DNA from 3 places in the Aminipila butyrica genome. Region 3 is predicted to be linked to each of the others. Evidence: riboswitches for the same ligand, from Rfam matches in the RefSeq annotation. Region 3 holds a riboswitch; each other region holds the start of a gene.

Region 1 (7,679 bases), 1.5 Mb from region 3:
CCATACCTCCTTTGGGATTTCCGATTTAATAGGGGGTCTGCGAAGGCTGACTGCCTGCCTGCGAAGCAGGTTCAACTGACGGACAGTCTCTTTATCTGGGTTGACCAGCTTAAACAAGCTGTCCTCCAGCATTTCACTATGTTTAATCTGTCGGCTCCTTCGTCCATCCAGAAAGGTGGACTGAAAAGGGCACAGCTTTTGGATGGGTTCCATATGTATCTGATAAAGGATATTTCTCCAGGTACCACAGCGCTTTTTCAACCTGCTGCGGACCTCTGGAGAAATTTCCATGCGCATAGGCGGTCTGCCTAATCGATTGGCGGTGTCATAAATAGACTCCAGCAGCTCCCACTCCTCTGGTAATAAATCACAAACCTTATAAACCGGTTCCTGGCTTTTCCAGTTATTATCAATGCCCGCCGCTTCCAGAAGCTGAGCCCAGGTGTCGTATTTAAATCGAAACAATTCTGCGGCCTCCGACATTTCATGCATGTGAGGAGGTCTGCCCAAATCGTTGGCCAGTTGCCGAAGGTGCTCCAGCATTTCCTCTTCTTGCTGGCGTTTCATGGTCACCTTCTCATAGGAGTCCCCATCTTTGCCCGCCTTTTTGGAAAGGCCTGCGGCAATCAAGGCTTTGGGCCAGTTGCCAAAACGCTTTTTTATGTAGATTCGATAAATCCAATACAGTTCTTTTTGTGCCGGGACATGGCCCAACTCCTTGGTTTTTTGGATTAAGACTTGGCATAGCGCTTCGTCAGAAAAACTGGAATAAACAATTCGGCCCCTTCCTGCGCTGATCTGCGAATATTCAAAAATTCGCTCAGCCTTTGGCCCTTCCTTATCGTGCTCCAGCTTTCCCGAAGCGATAGCCTGGGAAACAATCTTCTGAAACTCCTCTATGTATTGTGCTGCTATGCTCTCCTTCTGCATGTCTGTGTTCCCTTCTTTCTTTTGTGTCTTATTCCCCTTATTTTTTCAGCAAGCCGCAAACCAGCACAAAATAAGAGGGCAGCTTGTCCGGCTCCAGCCATTCCAAGTCCACGCCCAGCAGCTTGCTGCACGTGCGTCCCACATCGCCCCCCAGAGCCTCAATGCTGTACCGCAGCTTATGATAATAGCGGCAGCTTTCTTTGGCACTGCCTTCGGGACAGACACTGCGAGTGCAGCTGTGGGTCTCCATCAGGCGATCTCCGCAGAGAGAACAGCTTCCCGCCGACAGGCTGACACTGTCAACAAGCTTTTCTTCCATCTCATAGAGTTCTTCCGACAGGATCTTTTTCTCTGCCGCAAGGATATCATACATCTCCTCTTTAGCCGCCTCCTTGGACAACTGCTGCTGATCCTGCTGGTCAAAAACGATCTTTCTTCCCAAGAGTACTATCCGCTGAAACTGATTCCAATACCCCATCGGGTCAAAATCGAAGGGCGGGCAGGTCCACTTTTGGCCATAGCTGCTGCATTGCTTACAGTATTCCAAGAATTCCTCCACGTTGACGTACTCTTTCACATATTTTGAGACTTCCATCTCGGTGCTGATGTGCTCCGTCTTATAGTTCATGTTTTTATCCTTTCCACCCCAAAGCCTCCGTTTGAATCTTCAGGACTCTTTCCTTGTCAGCTCTGCCGGAAGACGCCAGCTCATGAACCAGATATTCTGGAGCAATTCGCTCTATGAGACTCTGGATGCCCGGATGTGTAACGGGTTGATGGGTGTCAATATTTAAAATATGCTGATAAGACACCGCAAACTTTTCCAAGTAATCCTCCGGCAGCTTTGGTACAATACAGAGGTGCTCCTTCGTATATTCTCCGCTTACCGACTGATGCAGATGCACCCCTTTTATATATCGGCAGAGGATGCCGTGTTCATCAAGCATTTTATGTATATAATCAATCGCCTCTTCCTGGCTCTGCAGCTCCAAGTTCGTACACATGAGGTGTCCCAAATCCAACATAATACCCTTGTTCTGATAATGGATATTTTTTAGCATGCGCTTCGTAATATCAGGTTTGGTAAAAGTGAAGCCCGCCCAATGGAGATTTTCCAGAAGCAGCTTGAACGTATATTTTTTCCCGTCCATCAGCAGATTAATCAACTCTGCCGTTCGATCCACCACCTCTTCATCGCTGTGCAGCCATTGATAGGTATAAACTTCTTCTACAGAGACATCCGACACGTGAAAGACTACGTATTCGGCTCCCGACTGCTGTGCTCGGTCCAAATCCTCGCTGAGAAGCTTAATCAAGGCCTCCCTGTTCGGTCCGCCGTAAAACATCTCCCAGCTTTTTTTTGATTTAAACTTGTGCATGAGCTGAATCTCATTGTTGTTCCAAAGATCCACCCAGTCACAGAAAAAAGCCAGGTGCCAGCCCCGAATCAATTTTCTGTCTAGCGAAAATTCGCAGTCTTCTCCGCCCCAAATGGCCTCGATTCCCTGGCAGCCGTACCGGCGGCAGACTTCCTCCAGCTGGTTGCTGTCTTGGTACTCCTTTAAAACCTCGTCTACCAGAGGCATATTTATCAGTTGAAGCATATGCAGGCCTAATCCTTTCGCCAATACAACAAAGTCTCTAGATGAGTGCCGAAAGCGCATTTCTTTACTCAACTAAGAGACTTCTAAAAGACTTCTGTATGTTATTTATTACAGTTTTAGTTAATATAAACAGTAGCTTTCATAGTTTTCACCCATGTAAATCCAAACATTTTCTCCCATTTCAATCTCTTCTCGAAATGTTAAATTGGGAACTAAAAGCTTGATGCTAGTTCTCTTCTTTCCAGTAACCGTAACCCCTTCCGGTGTAGGGTCCTTCTTAAAGGCGGCAATCTTTGCTCCCAAATCGGAAATGCCTGTCTCCTTGGCAAAGTTGTCAATAAACTCCTGTGTATTAGCATAAACCACATTATCTTGATTCTTAAACCAGTTAATATTCATTGCACTCACCTCCTAATTATTGAAAGGATGAGGGCCCCACACATCTGCCCATGCAGACAGGTCTGTGAAGACCCTCAGGAATGAAAAGACGTTTTTCTTGGCGGATGAAGATTGCTTAGCAGATAGGCAAACAAAAAAACTGTAGCTAACCGCTACAGTCCGTATTTACTGTATATCCTCATCCTCATAAGGCTTTGAAGCAACGCCGATCACCCGTCGGCCGCTCAAACAATTTATGCAGGTCTTCTGGCTCGCAGATCATGGTTTTTTTCGCCTTCCCGGACAAGATAAGAAAAATCCAGTGGCACCTTGAAAAAAACTCCCTGCATACAGCGGCGGGACCGCGCAGGACTTAAACCTGCTTCCCTCTTAGCTGCGAAGCTACAAACTTTTAAAAAAGCTCTAACTTGCAGAACATAAACGTTTTATTCACTTATTACATTTATGGTATCACACCCTCTTTAACTTTGTCAACCCCATAAAAATTTATATTTTCCATCCTCTCCAGGTTTTAGGGATTTTCTCATTGACAGTGTATTACTTGGCATAGTACACTAAATCTATGATAAAAAGGAGGTGATTTATATGTTCCAGCTAGATTTTAAAAGCAGAAAAACCATATACGAACAAGTAGTGGATAACCTCAAAGAACTAATTATCGCAGAAGTTTTGCTGCCGGAGGAAAAATTGCCCTCAGTACGGGAATTATCTAAAATGCTTACCGTCAATCCCAACACGGTGCAAAAAGCTTATCGAGAACTGGAATATCAGGGATACGTGTACACCGTCACCGGACTAGGCACTTTTGTAGCCATTCCCAAGAAGACAGCTATTAATCCCGCCCAGCTAGAAGAGATTGCCGGACGGATAAAAAACGACATCAAGGAATTGTATTTTCTCGGTTTAAGCGTGGAAGAGATTGAAAAGCTGCTGCTTCAACTGATCGAAAGAAGAGGTGAAAATATATGATCAAAGTGACGGACGTAAATAAGAGCTTCGACCAGTTTAAGGCGCTTACCGACCTGAACCTCCACGTAAACAAAGGATCGATCTACGGCCTGGTGGGTACCAACGGAGCCGGAAAAACCACTATTATAAAGCATATCACAGGTATTGTCTGCCCCGATTCTGGCCAGATAACCATTGATGGAGAAGCCGTCTTTGACAATCGGCAGATCAAGCAGCGCATGGGCTTTATACCCGACGACCTGTTTTTCTTTTCTACTTATAATTTAAAAGAAATGTCTAAGTTTTATAAGAACCTCTATCCCAATTGGAATGCCCAACGATACGCCCACATGGTCACGCAATTTGGCCTGAGTGAAAATAGAAAACTAGCCCGATTTTCTAAGGGTATGCAGAAACAGGCAGCTTTCGTCTTGATTATGTCTTCCATGCCGGATTACCTGATTTTAGATGAACCCATTGACGGGCTGGACCCTATTGTCCGCAAGCTGGTGTGGAAGTACATTGTGGAGGATGTGGCAGAACGGGAAATGACTGTGCTGGTATCCTCTCACAATCTAAAAGAACTGGAAGGCATCTGTGATTCCATCGGTATTCTCTCCAAAGGCCATATGGTCATGGAACGGGATTTGGACGAATTGAAATCCGATGTGCACAAGATTCAGGTGGCTTATAAAAACAAACCGTCCGAACCTTACAAGCAATTAAATGTACTTCACCGGGAAGCCCGGGGAACAGTAGACCTGCTCATCGTGCGGGATAAGCGGGAATTTGTGGAGCAAATTATCCTGGCCGGAGAACCGGTACTCTTTGATATGCTGCCCCTGTCCCTGGAGGAAATTTTTATTTACGAATTAGGAGGCGTTGACAATGAAATCCAGAACATCATATTTTAGTGTGTCCATCCCTCTGGTGAAGGAAAATCTTCGGCGGTTCTGGGCTATACCTGCTGTGGGCTTTCTGGCTTACTTTCTATCAGGCATATTTCCTATCCTTATGAGCTATCGGACCATCGACCACATGTATTCCTACATAGATATGTGCCTGAGCAACAGCCAGCCCTTTTTCATGGCGATTCACTTGATGCTGCCCATCATCACGGCGGTGATTATCTTCCGCTATTTGCAGACGTCCAGCTCCGTGACAACTATGCATGCCATGCCCTTTACCAGGGCCCAGCTGTTTAACAGCAGTTTTCTGTCGGGCTTCATTCTGATTCTTTTGCCCTTGCTGGCCAATGAAATCATTTTTCAGCTGATTGTCAAGCCTACCTATGATCCTTACATGTATAAGGACTATCCGAGGATGACCATATTGGATGAAAGTGCGATAAATATTTTCACTCATGCCAATGTGTTCCAGTGGTTCTGGCATTCTCTGCTGATTCTGATGGTAATTTACGCCATCTCCATATTTGCAGGTCTGGTAACAGGAAATTCAGTCATGCATCTGTCTCTGGCTGTAGGTTTTAACTTCCTGGCCCCGGCACTATATCTGACCTTTGTCATGTATTGCTCCAACTACCTGTTTGGATTCACTGCAGAAGGAATTCACGGGAAGATTCTTGCTGGTCTCTCCCCTTTTGTGCAGTCTGCCGTCGGCGGAGGAGAATTTACACCGGCCTTCCAAGTCTATTATCTGCTGCTATTTGTTGGGATTGTCGCCCTGTCCTCCTTCCTATACCAGAAGCGGCAGATGGAAAAAGCCGGAGACCCTATTGTCTTTCACTTTATGATTCCAGCCATCTGCTACTTAATCGCTTACTTCGGCATGTCTCTCATGTCCTATTACTTTACGTCCCTGGCTACTGCCAACAGTGAAGATGGAGGGCAAAATGTCGACGCCTACTTTTATTCCGGCCTGGCCGCTGGTGGAGTAATCTCCTTTATTTTAGGACGGATGATCGTACTGAAGACCCCCCGGATATTTAATAAAAGCAGCTTGAAGAGCTTTGGTATTTTCGCCCTAGGTGCCGCACTCTTTATTTCATCTATCACTCTGGATTTGACCAACTTTGAAGACCGCGTTCCCAAAGAGAGTTCGCTGAAAGGCGTATATTCCAACAGCTTCAAATCTTTCAACAGCGATAGCCGCTATACGGCACATCTGTTTTCCAAACAACCCGGTCAGTATGATAAGACGGCCTTTCGCTTTACTGACCCAAAGAATATTCAGGCGCTGACCAACCTGCACCGGCAAATCGTCAAAGACAAGAAGCAGATTGAAAAGGAGGAAAGCCTCAATGTACAGTCCTACTTGATTGACCTGTTTTATGACATGTCCACCCCTCTGGACCTCCAGCGGGCCTACAACTTGACGTATAAGCGCGTACACGCCAATCCGTATTTTAAACAGGTTTACGAATCTCAGGAGTTCAAGGATTATTTCTCCTTCAACCGCCTGAATCATCAATCGTTTACCAAGATTACCCTGGAAAACAGCTTTTACTATGATGATAGCCTGGCTTCACACCTGCTGATTACAGATCAGAGTAGAATCGGTGAATTGCTGGCAGCCATGGAAACAGACTTCCAAAACAGGACGTATGAACAAGAGGTAAGCAGCCTGCACTCTTATTGTACCCTGTATTTGGACTACACATATCTGAATGAAAAACATAAATTGGAAAGGACTACCTTGGATTTAAGCATTTTATCCACTGACGTTCAGACGATTAAATGGCTGCGAGATAACGGCTACGGAACTTATCTGGAATTCGCTCCGGATCAAATTGCCAGCATCATTTTCACAAAACAGGATGTGAAGAAGAATGAAGAAGAGGCCGCTGAACGGGCTGCCTTGGACACGAAGGAATTCACCACCGCTGAAATGACAGAACAGGCGGCGGCAGAAGAGACTGAAAACCAGTTGATTATCACCGACCCGCAGCAGATTCAGCAGATTTTAAACTCCTTCTCCGGCTGGAATAACAATTACGATCTGTACTATGAGGGAACTATCGTCTTTAAGCCGAGAGATGGTATCCGTAGCGCGTATTCAGACACCATTTTCTACGATCCGGAAAACGTCCCGGCCTTTATCAGCGGGTATTTTGAATAATGGCTTTGATCTATCAAACAATCAAATCAACATAAAAAAGGAGGCAGTCTGCTGGGAACCAATAGGATTTCAGCAGACTGCCTCCTTTTTAATTTTTATTATTCCGCAGGCCTTCCGCCAACGGCCACCTGCCCCGATGGGCTCAAACCCATGACCGTCTGTCCAGCTTCTTTCAGGGCCTTTACGTAAGCGACGGCCTCCGAGCTGATCACCTCTCCCGGGCAAACTAGTGGAATACCCGGCGGATAAGGGATGATGGACAGTGCACAAATCTGCCCTACTGCATCGGACAAAGAGACCAGTTCCTTCCTTTCAGGCAGCGGATACAGCTTTTGTGGCTCAGGAATGGCCCTAGCCAGTTCCATCAGCCGTCCAGCCGGAACCTTAGCGTTTGCTGCTCTTCCATGGTCCCTTTTATGACATAGGTCTTCCAATGTTTGTAGCAATCGGTCGTAGTCCGACTTTACGTTGCCGATGCCACTCATACACATGAGAATATTTCCCGTCACCAGCTCCGCAAAGATGTTCTGTTCCAGAAGCAAAGCCTCCGCTTCATGGCCTGACAGGCCCCAGGCGCTCATATCCAGATTGATCTTGGTCCAGTCCATGGCTGTCCCCTTATCAATCAACCTCAGACCCGGAAGCTGCCGGGCCTCTTTATAGAATGCCAGCAAATGATCCCGCCATTGACCCATGAGCTGAGGCCCTTGCTCTAGCAGC
Region 2 (7,679 bases), 1.0 Mb from region 3:
CCTGGGGCTAAGGTCAGTCTCGCTTGCCCATTTGCATCCGTAACAGCCTGTTGCATTGGCACTATTACACCATTCTCATCCACCAGCGCAAGTTGTGCCCCCACCATGTTTTTAGTGTTCTTCTTGATCTCCCCATCGTCTTTCATGCCATCACGGGCAATAGAGAATCCTTTTAAAGACACGTCGAAGGGAACATTAGCTGTTGCCTGGATTTCTTGACCTTCTTCAAACCAAGTATAGAGGTCTGAATAGTTCGTTGTATCCCCATAGATAAAAAAGTCTATCAAATCATTGTTTTTTAAGGTCGCCTGATTGAGGTTGTACCCCGTATAGCCTCCATTGAGTTCATTATAAATTCCATCATTCGGCGTCTTTCCGTTAACTGCAAAGCCGTTGTTTGACGTTTTTCTTTCAAACAGAAGGGAAACAAACCCGTTGGATCCTACTTGTAAATATTTATTTTTTGTCTCCTTGGTAAAGGCTTCTCCAAAGCGCAATTCGTGTGCTTTGACTAACGCATCCAAGGCAGATACATGATTTTTTACCAGGTCGGTGTACCCGTAGTTTTCAGCTAGATCATATGCCACCGTGACGGTTTGCGGTGCCACTAAGAAGCTTCCATCTGCTTGCGCTTTAATGGATGCCGACACTTCCACCTCTGGCGGTTCCGGATTTGGATCTACCGATCCATCGCTGCCTTTGACGATGACAGTTGCCGCTACCAGCTGATTGACTAATTTCTTAAAGCTTTCATTTGTCGGATATTTTTCCGCATATTTGGCAAATTGAGCGCTCCGTAAATTGCTGGTTATGATAATCTCTGTATCATACTGCGGTACGGATGCCAACACTAAATTTTCATGCTGAAGGATTGTCGGCTCACTGGAATGAAACAGATTATAGGATTCATCATATCCGGTTTTAGGTAAACCATATGCCTCAATGCCCGTATCTTTACGCTGAGAATAGTCATATACCCAAACTAAATTATTCTCGGCATCTAGATAGCACTCTTTAAAGGCATGTAAATTTTTTGTCACCTGACTTCCATCTGCACCGTCTAAGATACCCTCTGCATAACTAGCTTTCACCCGCTCCATCAGCGCGATCTCCTGGTCGATTTCTGTTTGCACAAGGGGCTGAACCTTCACTGTTAGGTCCTTGCTCACAATGATGTCTGTATTATTTCGCTGCATAAAGACAGTAAGAATTACCTTTTTTGCAGTCTCCTCCGGAAGCGGCCTGTATACAGCTGCTCTGTAGCCGTTGATAGCTATTGTTTCTGGGTCACTGCTGGATACCGTAAACTTATAATCAAAATATTTGTCAATTCCCGTATTTTTCCCTACAAGCAGTTGAATATCTTCCGTGATGTTTTCTGAATCAATCGGTTTGCCGCTTGAAGAAATTTTCAACTTATCCAGCGTATATTTTTCATTTAATTGACTCTGCATATAGCTAGGCCAATCAATATTATCACCTTTCAGCACTATGTTAAAAATCTTTTCAACAGTTATGGGTGTTTCTTCATTTGAACTACCTGTTTTATTGAACGTAATAGTAGCGATCAGCGTTACTTCTGTATCATTCTGAGGTCTGGTTACTTCTCCCGTAAGATCACCAAATAATACACTATCCTTCTTCACCGGATTGATGTATGTACTGCTTGACTGCCAGCTAATGGTTGCCCAAGCTTTTCCACTTAGCTGCTGTGGTAAATTTAAATTTTCAGTAACCCCATGGCTATCTGTATTAGCTCCCCTTATCTTCTCAAAGGTAAGATTGGCGGCAATCTGCTCGTTTATCGCCTGGAGAACTCTGCTGCCATCCCAGCGGATATTTGCATTTACCGTATAGTCCACATGCTGATGAGCTTTGCTCAAAGCAAATTTTAACTCTTTTACTTGCGCAAAATTCATTACATTATTTAAATTGGGATCCACATAAAAGTACGTAATATCCCCATTGGGTGCAATATAGGTTTCGTCTACATTATTGATAAGCGTTACTGTTATGTCTGAAAAGCCTAATGTATGAAGTTTTTCTTCTACCAGATCAACAACATTTGTATCTGCCCCAAAGGCTGGTAATAACAATTTGCCCAATGCATTATTTGCTGCTGTCAGATAATCCATGGTTGCTTCATCCAAAGATTTTACGGTCACTGCAAACTGCTTTGTATCAGAAACCGTCCCTTTTCTGATGGTGGCGGTCAGAATAACTTGAACATTTCCGGAGGAAGGCAGCTGGACCAAACCCGTATCGGTTATAATATCTGTATTGCTACTTACCCAGGAAATAGTCGTTCCATGCTCTCCTACAACCGGAAGCGTTAAATTTCCTGCCTCTTTTATAATCAGCGACGCCAGTTGAAGCGCCGTTCTATCGGCTGCAACCGCTTCCACATTTGCATTGCCGCCTACTTCTAATCCGCCCTGCCATTTTAATACCGGGTATCCCTCGTTAATGGCCTGCGCCCCCGAATTATCCTGATTAAAAGCCTCCCCAAGAATGGTAACGAATGTTTCATCCTTTATTTCCGTCTCGGTCTTCGCTGTAACATCTCCTGTACCACTTCCTAGTCCAGTACCAAAGCTGTCTGCCAGATAATAACAATTGCTGGAAGTTCCTGAAGAAGAGCCTGCTACCGCACCGACTTTACCCATGGTAGCAGTTTCTTTCGTTATAACGCCAACATTATAGCAGTTCTGCATGGAACCGGTTGATTTTCCAGTAATCCCCCCGATTTCCCCATAGCCAGATGCCGGGCAAGCTCCACTTATGGCTCCTGCATTATAACAATTTTTCAAAGTTCCTGAAGATTGTCCAGCAACACCTCCTGCATACAAGTCGGTTGCAAAGCTTGCGGTCGACACCTTAGTCGACGCATAATTGACGCAGTTTTCAACCGTTCCTCCGGCGTTATTTCCGGTAATACCGCCAACACGCTGTCCTGTAGAAACAATGCTGCCGCGGAAAGAGCAGTTGCTTATCATTCCAGAATTTACGCCCATAATGCCGCCGACATTACTGCTGGCTGGAGCGATAATGCCTTCAACAATGACATTTTTTATGACGCTGTCCACATCACTATAAGCGAAAAGGCCATTGGAGCCTTTTAGTCCCGTGATTTTAAACCCTTGTCCATCAAAGGTTCCTGCATAGGCCTTGTTGTAAGCACCTATAGATATCCAAGTATTATCTTGTTGTTCATTACTTAAAAGGATGTTCCCTGTCACAACTGCATTGGCCGTTACCTTGCCAGAATTCACATAATTGGCAAACCAGGCCAGGTTTTCACCATTTTCTATCTGATAATAGGTTTTCCCATCTTTTAAAAGCGTGGAAGGTTCCTCTGCCGCTCCGCTCCAAACGGTTCGGATATCCATGGTTTTTGGGATATGAATTCCTTGGCCTGCTACCGTGATGGTGCCCATGATTGTCTTATATCCATGGCAGGTTATGGCATAGGTGTATTCCCCGTCTGCTAAGCGATAGCTCCCATCCTGGCTTTTTTCTTGCACTTCCTCCCCATATTTTACGGTGATGCTGCTTACAGCCGAGGGATTATTATCTATAAAAGAAATCTCAAAGGTAACCGGACTTCTAGCCGATTCGGCCAACACAATTTTAGGGATTGTTGCATTCACACCGGTTACAGTAAAACTACCGACTGCTGTTTGAAAGCCGAATTTGTCAATCGTATACGTATAACTGCCTTTGGGCAAATGATACACCCAGCCATCTCCTGGGCAGACAGTTCCCTGGGCATCTTTAACCAGAATGTTGGCACTGACTGGGCTGATTTCGCCAAAAGTAACGTCATAGGTTTTAATCTCTAAATTTACGGTAATTTTTTTTCCACCGTTATTGATACTAAAACTGTCTTCTACCGTTTTATATTCATCCTTTGAAACAGTATAGGAGTACGTGCCTTTACCTAACTTATAAAGCCCCTCTCCTTCAGCGATAATCAATCTGCCTTCGCTGTCTCTTACTGCGATCTCCGCCTGCTCTTGATCGATATCAAAGGCAACCGTGTATTTTGCCTGGGGATCCTGCCAGCCGATTATTGGATAGCCATTATTTTGATTTGGCATTGTATCTGCTACAAAGTTTCCCCCGAGGTCTGCTACAAATCCAGCAGTTTTCATGGCATCAGCAGACTTTACAGTTGCATTGGCATTTGTACTGTCATTACCTATGCTCACTGTATAGGTCCCGTCAAGATAATAGGTCTTTTCTAAAATAGCCGTTGCCGATTTAAATAAGAAGCCTACGACTGCACCGACATTAGAGGTGCCAGTAGATGTAACTGCGCCGACATTGTAACAGCTTGTAATTGATCCAGTGTAACCATATCCTACAACACCGCCAGTATTAGAACCTGCTGATTCTACCTTTGCCAGATTGTAACAGCTGCTGATATTGGCGTTTCTGTTTTGTCCGGCAATTCCTCCTGTATCCGACTTTGCAGAAATAACCCCCTCATTATAGCAACCTATAAGGTTTGCATACGAAGTAGCTCCATAGTTGCTACCAGTAATTCCTCCTACATACTTTTGAGTTGAGGTAATAGCTGCCTTATTGCAGCAGTTTTCAATGGTTCCGGCATTGTACCCTGCTATGCCTCCTGCATAGTTGGCTTTTGCCGATATATTTCCTTCTACGGTGGTGTTTCTAACAACACCTGTGCTTCCTACATACCCGAACAGTCCTTGGTAAATAGCCGTTGCCTCTATCCTGAGGTCACAAATGGTGTAACCCGCCCCGTCGAAAGTTCCTGTGTACTGATTAGAAGAATTTCCTACTGGAGTCCAGTTCGTTTGGATGGTATCGCTTCCCAGAACAATATCATTTACAAGAACAGCTTTTGCCCCTTTGTTCTGTGCCGTTCCGTCTGAAAGCGTTCCGTTTACCAGCTTTGCAAACCAAGCCAGATTTTCGCCGTTGGCAATTTGATAAATTTCATTTTCATCCACTTGCGGTTTGGTTACGGTTTGCCCATCCCAAACCGTTCCAGCCTGTTGACCCGCTAGTGCCAGTTTTTCTTCTACCGTCACCCCTTCCGGCTGCGCTGTAAGAATAGAGGTTTCATCTACATCCTCTTCTTGATTCCGGTCTTCCGGAAACTTGGATGCTTCCTCCTCACTCAGCTCTGGTGAAAGTTCTGGGACCGTCTCTCCCTCTAGTGCCTCAGAAGGCACTCTTTCTTCTGGAGTGAACCGTTCTGATTCTAAGCTGTCCTTAGCCTTGAGACTGTTTTCTTCCTGCACCAAAACCGGCGGTTCAACAGTTTCTGCCGTATCCGCCAGTGCAAGGGTTGGAAACAAGTTTAAACACATTATTCCACTTAAAATGATTGCTAAGATTTTCTTTTGTGTCTGCTTGTTCTTCATTTTTTTGTATCACTCTCCTTCTTTTATTTTTACTTTCATTTATATAATCGCTAAAGCGTTATTTTCTACATAAAAAAACTGTAGCAATATGCTACAGTCCGTTTTTCTGTAAATTATATGTTTCGTATTACACGAAAATATAAAAGTTTCCATCCACACAACCGATTACCGCGGCCTGCTTTCTAACATTCTATGCAGGTCTTCTGGCTCACGTATTACCATTCCTCTCTGCCTTCCCAGATAAAATCCAGTGGCCTTGTCGGAGAAACTACACGTATACAGCGGCGGTACCGCGCAGGATTTTCACCTGCTTCCCTCTTAGCTGCGCAACCTGGCCTAACTCAGACTAAAGGTTAACAAGTCAGAGGTCTGGCACGCAGAACGTAGATGCTTTATTCAGTTCTGCTTCATCATAGCATTCCCGTGGAAATATTGTCAAGTAAACTTCGACAAATTTTGCAACATTTCCCTATCCTATTTTTATTGCCTTGCCGAACCCTAACCTGTGCCGAAGCAACTACTGAACGATTTGACAAAGCTAAGATTCTTATATAAAATAGACACAAGAAAATCATGCCTATGAACTCTCGTTCATAGGCATGATTACGCTATAACATGTAGAAAGAAAAATTGGGGCATTATGAAAAAAAGAAAAATTGACGGAAAGACGGTTTTGGTGCATTTCGTACTGTGGTCCTTGGTGGCCTCTGTTATTTTTGTGGTCATCAAGCTGGTCCTATCCCCTTCTGAGGCGGCTTACGCGAAGCAGCGAAGCGACTACGTCCTGATGCTGCTCCAGTGTATTATCGGGATTTTTGCACTCATGCTTCCTTCTATCTTAAATCACCGCTGGAAGATTGAACTACCCAGCTTCATGCTGGTGCTCTATGTATTGTTTCTCTACGGTGCTATTTACCTGGGGGAAGTGCGGAGCTTTTATTACCGCATACCGGGCTGGGATACCATCCTCCATACCTTTAGCGGTGCCATGCTGGGTGCTTTGGGTTTTTCCATCATCAGCCTGCTGAACGCGAAACACACCTGGGTCAATTTAAGCCCTATCTTCGTTTCGCTATTCGCTTTCTGCTTTGCCGTTACCGTAGGCTGTATCTGGGAAATCTACGAATTCAGTGCAGATGCCATCCTGTCTACCAATATGCAGAAATTCATGCTGGAGGATGGCACGCTGTTAGTAGGTCGAGCTGCTCTGACAGATACCATGAAAGATCTGATTGTAGATATCCTCGGTGCCTTTGTCATGTCGACGGTGGGTTATTTATCCCAGCTAAAAGAGAGCGGCTTTTTAAAACGATTTGTGATTAAGAACTAAAGGGCTTCCCCATAGGTGGCCCTTCCTGCTCTTCATCAACAATTTATGCAATCTTAATTCTTACATATCTGCCATCAAAGCTTGCAGTTCCAGTATCCAGTTGAATCGGTCTGTTGAAAAGCGGGCCGTCGCATACAAAAGTATGGTATTCCCCATTCTCCCCACATACATCAATCCCTTCGGATTTAAGTTGTGAGACAAGTTCACGAGTCAAGGGTTTTCCAATGTGGCTGCCATCCATCTTCTCCGTATCAATTACCGTGATATACGTAATAAACCCACTGTCTATAAAGTCATAGACTACCTGCTCTCGCGCCTGCTGCCAGAGCGGCAGGAAGGGCTTTAGCCCTGTATTGTTGCAGCGTTCCTCATTCCAATCTAAATGTGCCTGAATGTCGATGTCTCCAAAGACACACACGTCAGCTCCTTTTCGCCTCTCTTCTAGCAATGTTTTTTCAAAATTTGCTTCATATTCATTTCCCGATGTTGGTATGAGTTTTATAGGAATTTTTAAGGATTCTGCAAGCCGAACGATCATGCCCCTGTCAATGCCATGAAACCAAGTTCGTTCCTTGTCCTTGTTATAGGTCATAAGTAAGCTTTGGGGTTCCAGCCCCATGGAAACCGCTTTATAAATAGCGAAGGTACTGTCTTTACCTCCGCTGTATGCGGCTGTAAATTTAACTGTATTTTTCAAGCCTCTTTACCTCCTTACTGCCTGTTTCCTCTGCTCTGCCTGAAAAGGCTCCACGAAGCCGTGATAAAAGGCTTCCTCCGTAACTTTTTCTCCTCTCAGACACCATTGATACAGCAAGTCCGGCCTGACGCTGAACAGCAACACCCGATCCTCCGGCCAAGCTTCTGCGCACGCTTCCCCTTCTTCCGCTTCCCACCGCTCTCGCCTTGACTCCAACTGCTGCTGAACCTCGTTTTTGTCCAATCCCAGCAGC
Region 3 (7,679 bases):
AATGCGCAAATCTGCCAGCACTTTAAATGCCACATCATGAGCAAACCACATTTCTGCAAAATATGAAATTACCCGCAGCAGAATAAGGACTCCCAGCGAGAGAAACAATGGTTTCCAGCTTTGCATTAAATGTTGTTCTAAGGCCAGACTCACCATGTATGCACAAAGTGCCGATACCGCAATCGTAAACAGGTGATTAAAAATGCCGCATACTACCGCACAAACCATACCCACATAATGCTGGCGCAAATTGCCCATCAGCTGCAACAGAGACTTAAAACGATAATGTTCTTTTTTATTCAAATCTCATACCTCGCTTTCTCCTGCGCCTGAACCAGCTGCTTATACACACCATTCTTTTTTTTGATTAATTCTTCATGGGTCCCCGCCTCCCACAGCCTGCCTTTATTTAAAACATAAATAAGGTCAGCCGTCTGTATCGTAGATAGACGATGAGCAATGATTAAGGTTGTCCGGTTCTTCATCAGACGTTCTAGTGCTTCTTGGATCTGGCTTTCTCCCGAAATGTCTACACTGGAGGTCGCCTCATCTAAAATTAAAATCGGTGCCCCCTTTAAGATGGTTCGTGCAATAGAAAGCCGTTGTCTCTGCCCTCCGGATAAAGTAGCGCCCCGCTCTCCTACCATAGTCTGGTACCCTTGAGGAAGAGCCATAATAAACTCGTGGGCATTGGCCCCTTTTGCTGCTTCTATGCATTCTTCCAAGGTGGCATTCGGCTTTGCCATCATCAAATTTTCCTGCACCGTGCCGTAAAACAGATAGGTATCCTGAAAAACCACGGCAATTTGGTTGCGAAGATAGTCTAATGTATACGCAGAAAGCTCATGACCACCAATACGAATTTGCCCCGCCTGGGGATCATAAAACCGCAGAAGCAGATTAACTAATGTAGACTTTCCCGAACCAGACTTTCCCACCACCGCCACTTTCTGTCCACCTTCAATTTTTATGGTCACGGTATCCAGCGCTTTCTTAGCTTCCTGACGATAACGGAAAGACACCTCTGTCAGCTCAATTTCTGGTGGGTTCTTCATCGTATGGTTTGCTTTCGCCTCTTCTAAAATATTCAACGTTACAGGGGTATCCAACACTTCATAAAACTCCTCTGCGACCGAAAATCCCAGGTAACTGCCATGCCAATATACATTCAGTTCATACAGCGGTTTCATACTCTCTCCCGCCAAGAATAGAATGGCCAGCAGCCCTGCCGGGGAAATCAGACCCTGGCTGGCATGCCAAGCGGCAATTCCTACGGCCAAAGAAGTCCCGACGGCACAAAGAAAAATAATGATAGCTGAGTCCAGTAAAGACATGCCAGTGTTGTCAATAGAGGTTTTGGCAAAACTTTTGGCATCCTTTTCTAAAGCCTTTTCGGTTCGTTTGCTGGCCTGAAAAGCCTTTAAGGTACTCATGCCCTGCATGGTATCAATATATTGTGCATTTAAGTGGGCATAGGACTGCCAGTATTCAATCATTAGTTTTGAAATCGCTGGCATAAACAAGTGGGGAATGATTACAGCCAGTATAGCTGCTAAAAAAATCAATATACTTACAACCGAATCAACCGTAAAAATGTAAAGGATAGCAGCACTTACCGAAATCATCACCACAAATACTTGCGGAATGTACTGGACAAGAAAAACTTCAAAGGATTCCACTCCATCGGTAACAAGGGACTGAAGATTGCCGCTTCGCCGTCCATCTTGATACGCTGGGCCAAGGCAAAGCAGCTTTTCAATCAACGTCTGGCGAATATTCCCCTTTACTTTGGCCCCCATTTTTTTTACAAACCCCTCTTGGTACCGCATCAAAAACGCTTTAGCCATTATAGCCAGCAGTGCCCCGACAATATAGGGAATAATCTCAAGATAGCTTTTCCTTTCAAAGATAGCCGTGATTGCACCAGCAATCATAAAGGCTTGTAAAAAACCGGTGGCCACAATGGATAAGCCAATCCATACCTTTATCAGTGCTTCTTTCGGTGTCGTTTTAAGAAAAGATGCCAGGCGCAAATACATTCCCATAACTTTTATTTTTCACCTCCAACGAGAAAGGCCGGTGTCAGCGAGTTCAATTCCATCTCCATTTCATCGCAGGTTCTCTGATTAATCGTGGAATCTGCAAATACTTTTGAAAATCCCATGGCTAACATCTTATCCAAATCCCATTGAGGCCGGAGTTTGTCGCTCATAAATAGTTTTTTGCTGATTTCATCCCCTTCCTTCTGGTCTTTGTGCTCATGGAATTTACGCCCATACTTTTGTTTGATTTCTTGCTCTCTGATTTGATAAGCTTTCTTTTTTTCTTCATCAAACAAATGCAGATACCAGCAGGCATCAAACACTAAAAGCCTTCCACCGGGCCGCAGCACCCGCATCCACTCCTCATATGCACGAGAAGGGTCATCCAGAGTCCACGTCAAGTTCCGGCAAATAATCAGATCAAAGGAGCAATCTTCAAACGTTAGATGATGACAATCCATGGAAAGAAGCTCTGCCTCTTTGCCTTCAGCTTGCAAATTCTTTTTAGCAAAATGAATCATGTTTTCTGTCAAATCAATCCCCGTCACTTTATGGTCTTCATCCGCCAGAATAGTAGGAAAAAAGCCTGGGCCTGTACCGATATCCAAAATATCTAACTTTTCCTTTGTCGGAGCGTATTCCAGTACTAATTCCCGCCATGCTTTGCGGTGAAAATCTTTTAGTTCCCTTTCAATTCCTTCGTTGTACCCTTCGGCTTCGCCTTCCCAATAATTTTTGATTCTCTCATTGAATTGCATATTTTTTTCCTCCCTTTTCAATATGACAAAAACAAAAAACGGGCATCAACCAAAAATACGGTTGATGCCCGTTTTGCAACAAAATTTATATGACAGCCTATCCTGTCTCACATCTTCGTAAAAATCCGACGAAATCTGATGTATTCAGTCTGAGCAGGTCTTCCGGCTTACGTATCTCTGCTGCTCTAAACCTTCCCGGAAAATCCAGTGGTAAATATAAAGCAGCTCCACGCTTACGGCGGCGGCTCCGCGGGGGATTTTCACCCTCTTCCCTATTCTCTCGCATACATACTTTATGCGAGCACTCATCTGTGGTAAAATATTCTATTGTAATTTTGTCTTCAGAATATCACAGCTCTCTGGCGGTGTCAATATCTTTTTAATTTCAACATTTTCCGACGGTGCTACCAAACGAAACCATACTTCTGCATTCTATTTGGTTTACAACTTCTCGCCCACAAGCTGCATGCCAGCCTTCACTAACTCCTGTTTAATCTGACTTGCCTGCTGCCTGTCTCTGGTTTCTATGACTACCCTCAGGAAGCAGCTGATAATTGCCATATTGGGGTCACTCCTGTCATGATATACCGCCACAACGTTTCCTCCACACTGACTTATAATCTCACTGACGCTGAGAAGTTGTCCCGGGCGGTCTGCCAGCTCTATGGTGATGGTGGTTCTTCGGCCGCTCATGATTAAACCTCTTGTAACCACTCTATTTAAAAAGCTTACATCGATATTTCCCCCGCTCACCAGGCATACAACCTTTTTTCCATGTAAGTCAAATTTATTAAACATGGCCGCAGCTACCGAAACCGCTCCTGCGCCTTCAGAAATAAGTTTTTGCTTTTCCATCAAAGCCAAAATAGCCGCTGCAATCTCATCCTCCGAAACCACAGCCATGTCATCGACATATTTGGAAATCATCTCATAGGTGATATCTCCCGGGTGCTTGACTGCGATACCATCTGCAAAGGTATTGACAGAATCCAGCGTAATCATGCTGCCTTCTTTCACAGACCGATACATGCTTGGCGCACCAGCCGCCTGCACGCCATAGACCTTGCAAGAAGGATTGAGGCTTTTAATGGCAAAGGCGACCCCGCTGATCAGCCCTCCGCCGCCTACGGGAACGATAACAGCATCGGCGTCGGCAAGCTGATCTAAAATTTCCAGGCCAATGGTGCCTTGTCCAGCGATTACATCATCGTCATCAAAGGGATGAATCATGGTCCGCCCCTCTTCCTGCTGAATCTCTAAAGCCCGGGCATAGGCATCGTCATACGTATCCTTAACCAGACAAACCTCTGCACCATACCTTCTGGTAGCCTCTACTTTACTCAAAGGGGCTCCGTCCGGCATACAAATCATACACGGAATATTGTTTTTCTGAGAGGCCAGGGCTACGCCCTGGGCGTGATTGCCCGCACTACAGGCGATGATGCCTCGCTTTTTATCTTCTTCACTGAGCTGACTAATCTTGTAATAGGCTCCTCTGAGCTTAAAACTTCCCGTAACTTGCAAGTTCTCCGTCTTCAAATAGATGGTGTTGTCCTCACTGAGCCCTTGGGCTAAAATCAAATCCGTCTTCCTGGCGGTCTCCCGCAGAACATAAGCGGCATGATATATTTTATCTAACGTAAGCATAGGCTTTTCCCTCCCGGATTTTTTACCGATACGTCTTAAAATTATCTAATATCTGTGATATACTTAATAGTTAATAATATCATTTTTTCACCAGTTTATCAATATCACATACCTATAGACAGAAGGAGTATTTTTATGAATAAACTGCACGATTTATCCACCGAATTGAATACTATGGCTATATTTCACAGTCTTCTGGAGGATGAGCTGATTCAAAACTTTCAACAGCTAGCCACCTCCACCTATTCCTTAGAATCCAAAGATTGTATTATAGGCATTTACGGCAGCTTTGTCGCAACGCTGTTTAAAAAGACCGAGTCCTTATCTCACTACATCGCAGAATTGGTCTTTAGCCACGAGAATTTTTACATTATCGGCAAAGGGGCAGGCAAAACCTTTCATCCGGTGGTGGAAGCCAGCCTGAAAAATGAGCTGGATGTTCTAAACCGACTGGCGGCTTTGACACCTGAGGATGCACGTGACATCATTAACTATAAGGGATTCTTGCCCATGTGGACCAATGAACCCCTGGACCTGACGGACTTATATATGAAACGGCTGGCTAATCTGCCAATTAGCGGCTACGGTATTTATGCCCGGCATTACGCTTTTGCGCTTACCGCCGACGGAGTAACCCCAATTGCTCACCCCGATCCCCAGCGTCTTTCTCAGCTTCCAGGCTATGAACGAGAACGAAGCTTAATCCTGCAAAACACCTTATCCCTGTTAGAAGGCGCAGGTGCCAGCAACGTGCTTCTGTACGGAGATGCTGGAACGGGCAAAAGTTCCACGGTGAAGGCTATTTTGAACGAATATAAAGACCGCGGCCTGCGTCTCATTGAAATTAAGAAAGAACAGCTGCTGGAACTGCCCAGCCTGCTGGAAGTACTGTCTGTCAATCCTCTGAAGTTCATATTGTTTATTGACGATTTAAGTTTTAACGGCAATGATGACAGCTTTTCTGCCTTAAAAGCAGTGTTGGAGGGCAGTGTCGCTTCCCGAAGCAAGAATGTGGCGATTTACGCTACCAGCAATCGCCGGCACCTAGTCAAGGAAAACATGTCAGACCGAGAAGGCGACGATTTGCACCGAAGCGATACCATGCAGGAAACCCTTAGCTTATCGGCCCGCTTTGGGTTGACGGTTACCTTCCAAGCACCGGATAAAGATCATTATCTGGATATTGTGAAGCACTTAGCTCAAGAATATAGTCTGGCGCTTTCAGAATCAGAGCTTTGTGTTCGGGCGGAGGCCTTTGCAATCCGCAACGGCGGACGCAGTCCTCGTACAGCTAAGCATTTTGTTCAAGTTCAGGCGGTCATGCAGTTAGAAGGAGAAGAGCATGAAACCAATTAATTCTTTATTTTTTATTATTGCCGTCGTTTTGTTGGTCACATCAACCACTGGTACAGCAGAGGCGATGGCTTCAGCCACATCAGCTTCTGGGCGTAGCTGGGAAACAGAACTCTTTACCCAGCCGTCCCAAGAATTCAACCTGGATCTAGCCAAATTTTCCTTAAATCTAAGTGCGGCAGCCTATGGAGATACCAACGAAAATATGCTTCGTACTCTGATCTCCTACGGCTTCATTCCCGATACCGCCTACAGTACCAACTCTTATAAAAAGTCTGGCCTCTCGGGGAACGATACCGCAGCCTATACCTTTGCCCACCAGCCAATCTCCATCGGGTCCAAGGATTATACTTTAGTCGCCGTAGTCATCCGGGGTACCAGCGGAGAAGCGGAGTGGTTGAGTAATTTTAACATCAATAATTCTGGCAACAGCCCCTTGGTTCACGAAGGCTTTAAAAACGCAACCGATGTTTTGTCTAGCTCTCTAAATCAATACATGGATGACCTCGCCCTTGACCGAACCCGCACCAAATTCCTTATCACCGGCCATAGCCGGGGAGCTGCCATCGCCAATCTGTTGGCGGCAGACTTGTCCGGAACAGAGCGCTGGGCTGATGCATCCAACATCTACGCCTACACGTTTGCTACCCCTAACGTAGCAAAAATAAACGAGAACCCCTATCTGAATATCTTTAATGATGTAAATCCAGCAGATATTGTCACAGAGGTTCCCTTGGCAAAATGGGGATACAGCCGATACGGAGTCAGCTACGACTTGCCAGAACCGAATCAACTGCCTGCTTCCGAACTGGCTGCCACCCGTCTCTTGCTAGAAAAGCTTATAACTTTAGCCCCAACGGTTGAAGATTTTTATAAAGCAAAGTCCTCCCTTCTGTTTCTACAGGAGAACCTGCGAACCCCTAGTACAAATACAATCGGGGCACACGCTCCTCAGAGCTACATGGCCAATCTGAATGCCGCCAATCCAGCTGTACTGAGTGCACGGATATTTGAGTTGCAGCTTCAGCTGCTTCCGAATACCAGCTATATTTAATCTAAAGTGGAGATATTCAATGAAAGTGATTTTAAAAAATATTATGGAATCTATCGTGCTTCAAAAACTGGATGAAACAGTTGATAAGCTTGGATGCTGCACATGCGATGAATGCAGACGGGATATTGCGTCTTATGCTTTAAATCTTCTGCCCTCCAAATATGTGGTTACTCCCGAGGGCGAAATGTATTCAAAGCTCAACGCTCTTTCCATGCAATACGAGGCCGACCTGCTAAGTGCCCTTTCCCAAGCGACACAGGTTGTTTCCCAAAAGTGCCGCCACAAGCCCCTTGCAAAGTAGCCTAAAAGACATACAATATACTAGGTTAAAATAACCTAGCATCAGACTGTAGTCAAGGAGATCACTCTTTGCTACAGTTTTTTTACACAAATAATCATACGTTTTTATGTATTTATGGTAATATCAAAAATAGAGGAGTCAAAAAGATGAAAAAAATTTGGTTGATAATCACTATAATTATAGCTTTTGCTGCAATTACCACAGGTACTGGTTTTTCACAAACATCGGCAGATATAAAAGTTAGTGTAGATGGAACTTTTATCAATTTTACAAACGATGACTTTCCCATCGATATGTAAGTGAATCCTGTTATTGAAAATAACAGAACAATGATTCCAGTCAGATTTATATCTGAAGCTTTACTTTACACTGTTGAATGGGACGATGTAAATAAAGAGGTTAAAATATTAACTCAAAATTCCAATGCTCTATTATAAAATAGTCTTAATTCTATTAACGACCCTTAGTTAGGGGCAAGCAAAATAAAATGACTCAACTAATGTAAAAGGACCAACTTCATCTTC

What was found. A riboswitch is a leader RNA that binds a small molecule or an ion and turns the genes downstream of it on or off. The one in region 3 is predicted to bind cobalamin.
Region 1: it holds a riboswitch for cobalamin, as region 3 does, so the genes downstream of both, Ami103574_RS10090 (hypothetical protein) here and Ami103574_RS01525 (class I SAM-dependent methyltransferase) in region 3, are expected to answer to the same signal.
Region 2: it holds a riboswitch for cobalamin, as region 3 does, so the genes downstream of both, Ami103574_RS12420 (immunoglobulin-like domain-containing protein) here and Ami103574_RS01525 (class I SAM-dependent methyltransferase) in region 3, are expected to answer to the same signal.

The regions. Positions count from the first base shown of each region.
Region 1 covers NZ_CP048649.1:2,126,249-2,133,927, forward strand. The annotation lists gene Ami103574_RS10075 (homing endonuclease associated repeat-containing protein) at 1-930, opposite strand, end outside; gene Ami103574_RS10080 (DUF2284 domain-containing protein) at 968-1,558, opposite strand; gene Ami103574_RS10085 (sugar phosphate isomerase/epimerase family protein) at 1,563-2,606, opposite strand; gene Ami103574_RS10090 (hypothetical protein) at 2,655-2,933, opposite strand; cobalamin riboswitch at 3,161-3,359, opposite strand; gene Ami103574_RS10095 (GntR family transcriptional regulator) at 3,519-3,902, shown strand; gene Ami103574_RS10100 (ABC transporter ATP-binding protein) at 3,899-4,795, shown strand; gene Ami103574_RS10105 (hypothetical protein) at 4,770-6,959, shown strand; gene Ami103574_RS10110 (aminotransferase class I/II-fold pyridoxal phosphate-dependent enzyme) at 7,058-7,679, opposite strand, start outside.
Region 2 covers NZ_CP048649.1:2,606,632-2,614,310, forward strand. The annotation lists gene Ami103574_RS12420 (immunoglobulin-like domain-containing protein) at 1-5,399, opposite strand, end outside; cobalamin riboswitch at 5,576-5,763, opposite strand; gene Ami103574_RS12425 (hypothetical protein) at 6,040-6,729, shown strand; gene Ami103574_RS12430 (Dph6-related ATP pyrophosphatase) at 6,773-7,426, opposite strand; gene Ami103574_RS12435 (LlaJI family restriction endonuclease) at 7,433-7,679, opposite strand, start outside.
Region 3 covers NZ_CP048649.1:320,006-327,684, reverse strand. The annotation lists gene Ami103574_RS01535 (ABC transporter ATP-binding protein) at 1-303, opposite strand, end outside; gene Ami103574_RS01530 (ABC transporter ATP-binding protein) at 300-2,045, opposite strand; gene Ami103574_RS01525 (class I SAM-dependent methyltransferase) at 2,051-2,800, opposite strand; cobalamin riboswitch at 2,936-3,124, opposite strand; gene ilvA (threonine ammonia-lyase) at 3,242-4,447, opposite strand; gene Ami103574_RS01515 (ATP-binding protein) at 4,583-5,803, shown strand; gene Ami103574_RS01510 (lipase family protein) at 5,790-6,854, shown strand; gene Ami103574_RS01505 (late competence development ComFB family protein) at 6,874-7,155, shown strand; gene Ami103574_RS01500 (hypothetical protein) at 7,302-7,454, shown strand; gene Ami103574_RS16140 (stalk domain-containing protein) at 7,455-7,592, shown strand; gene Ami103574_RS01490 (hypothetical protein) at 7,623-7,679, opposite strand, start outside.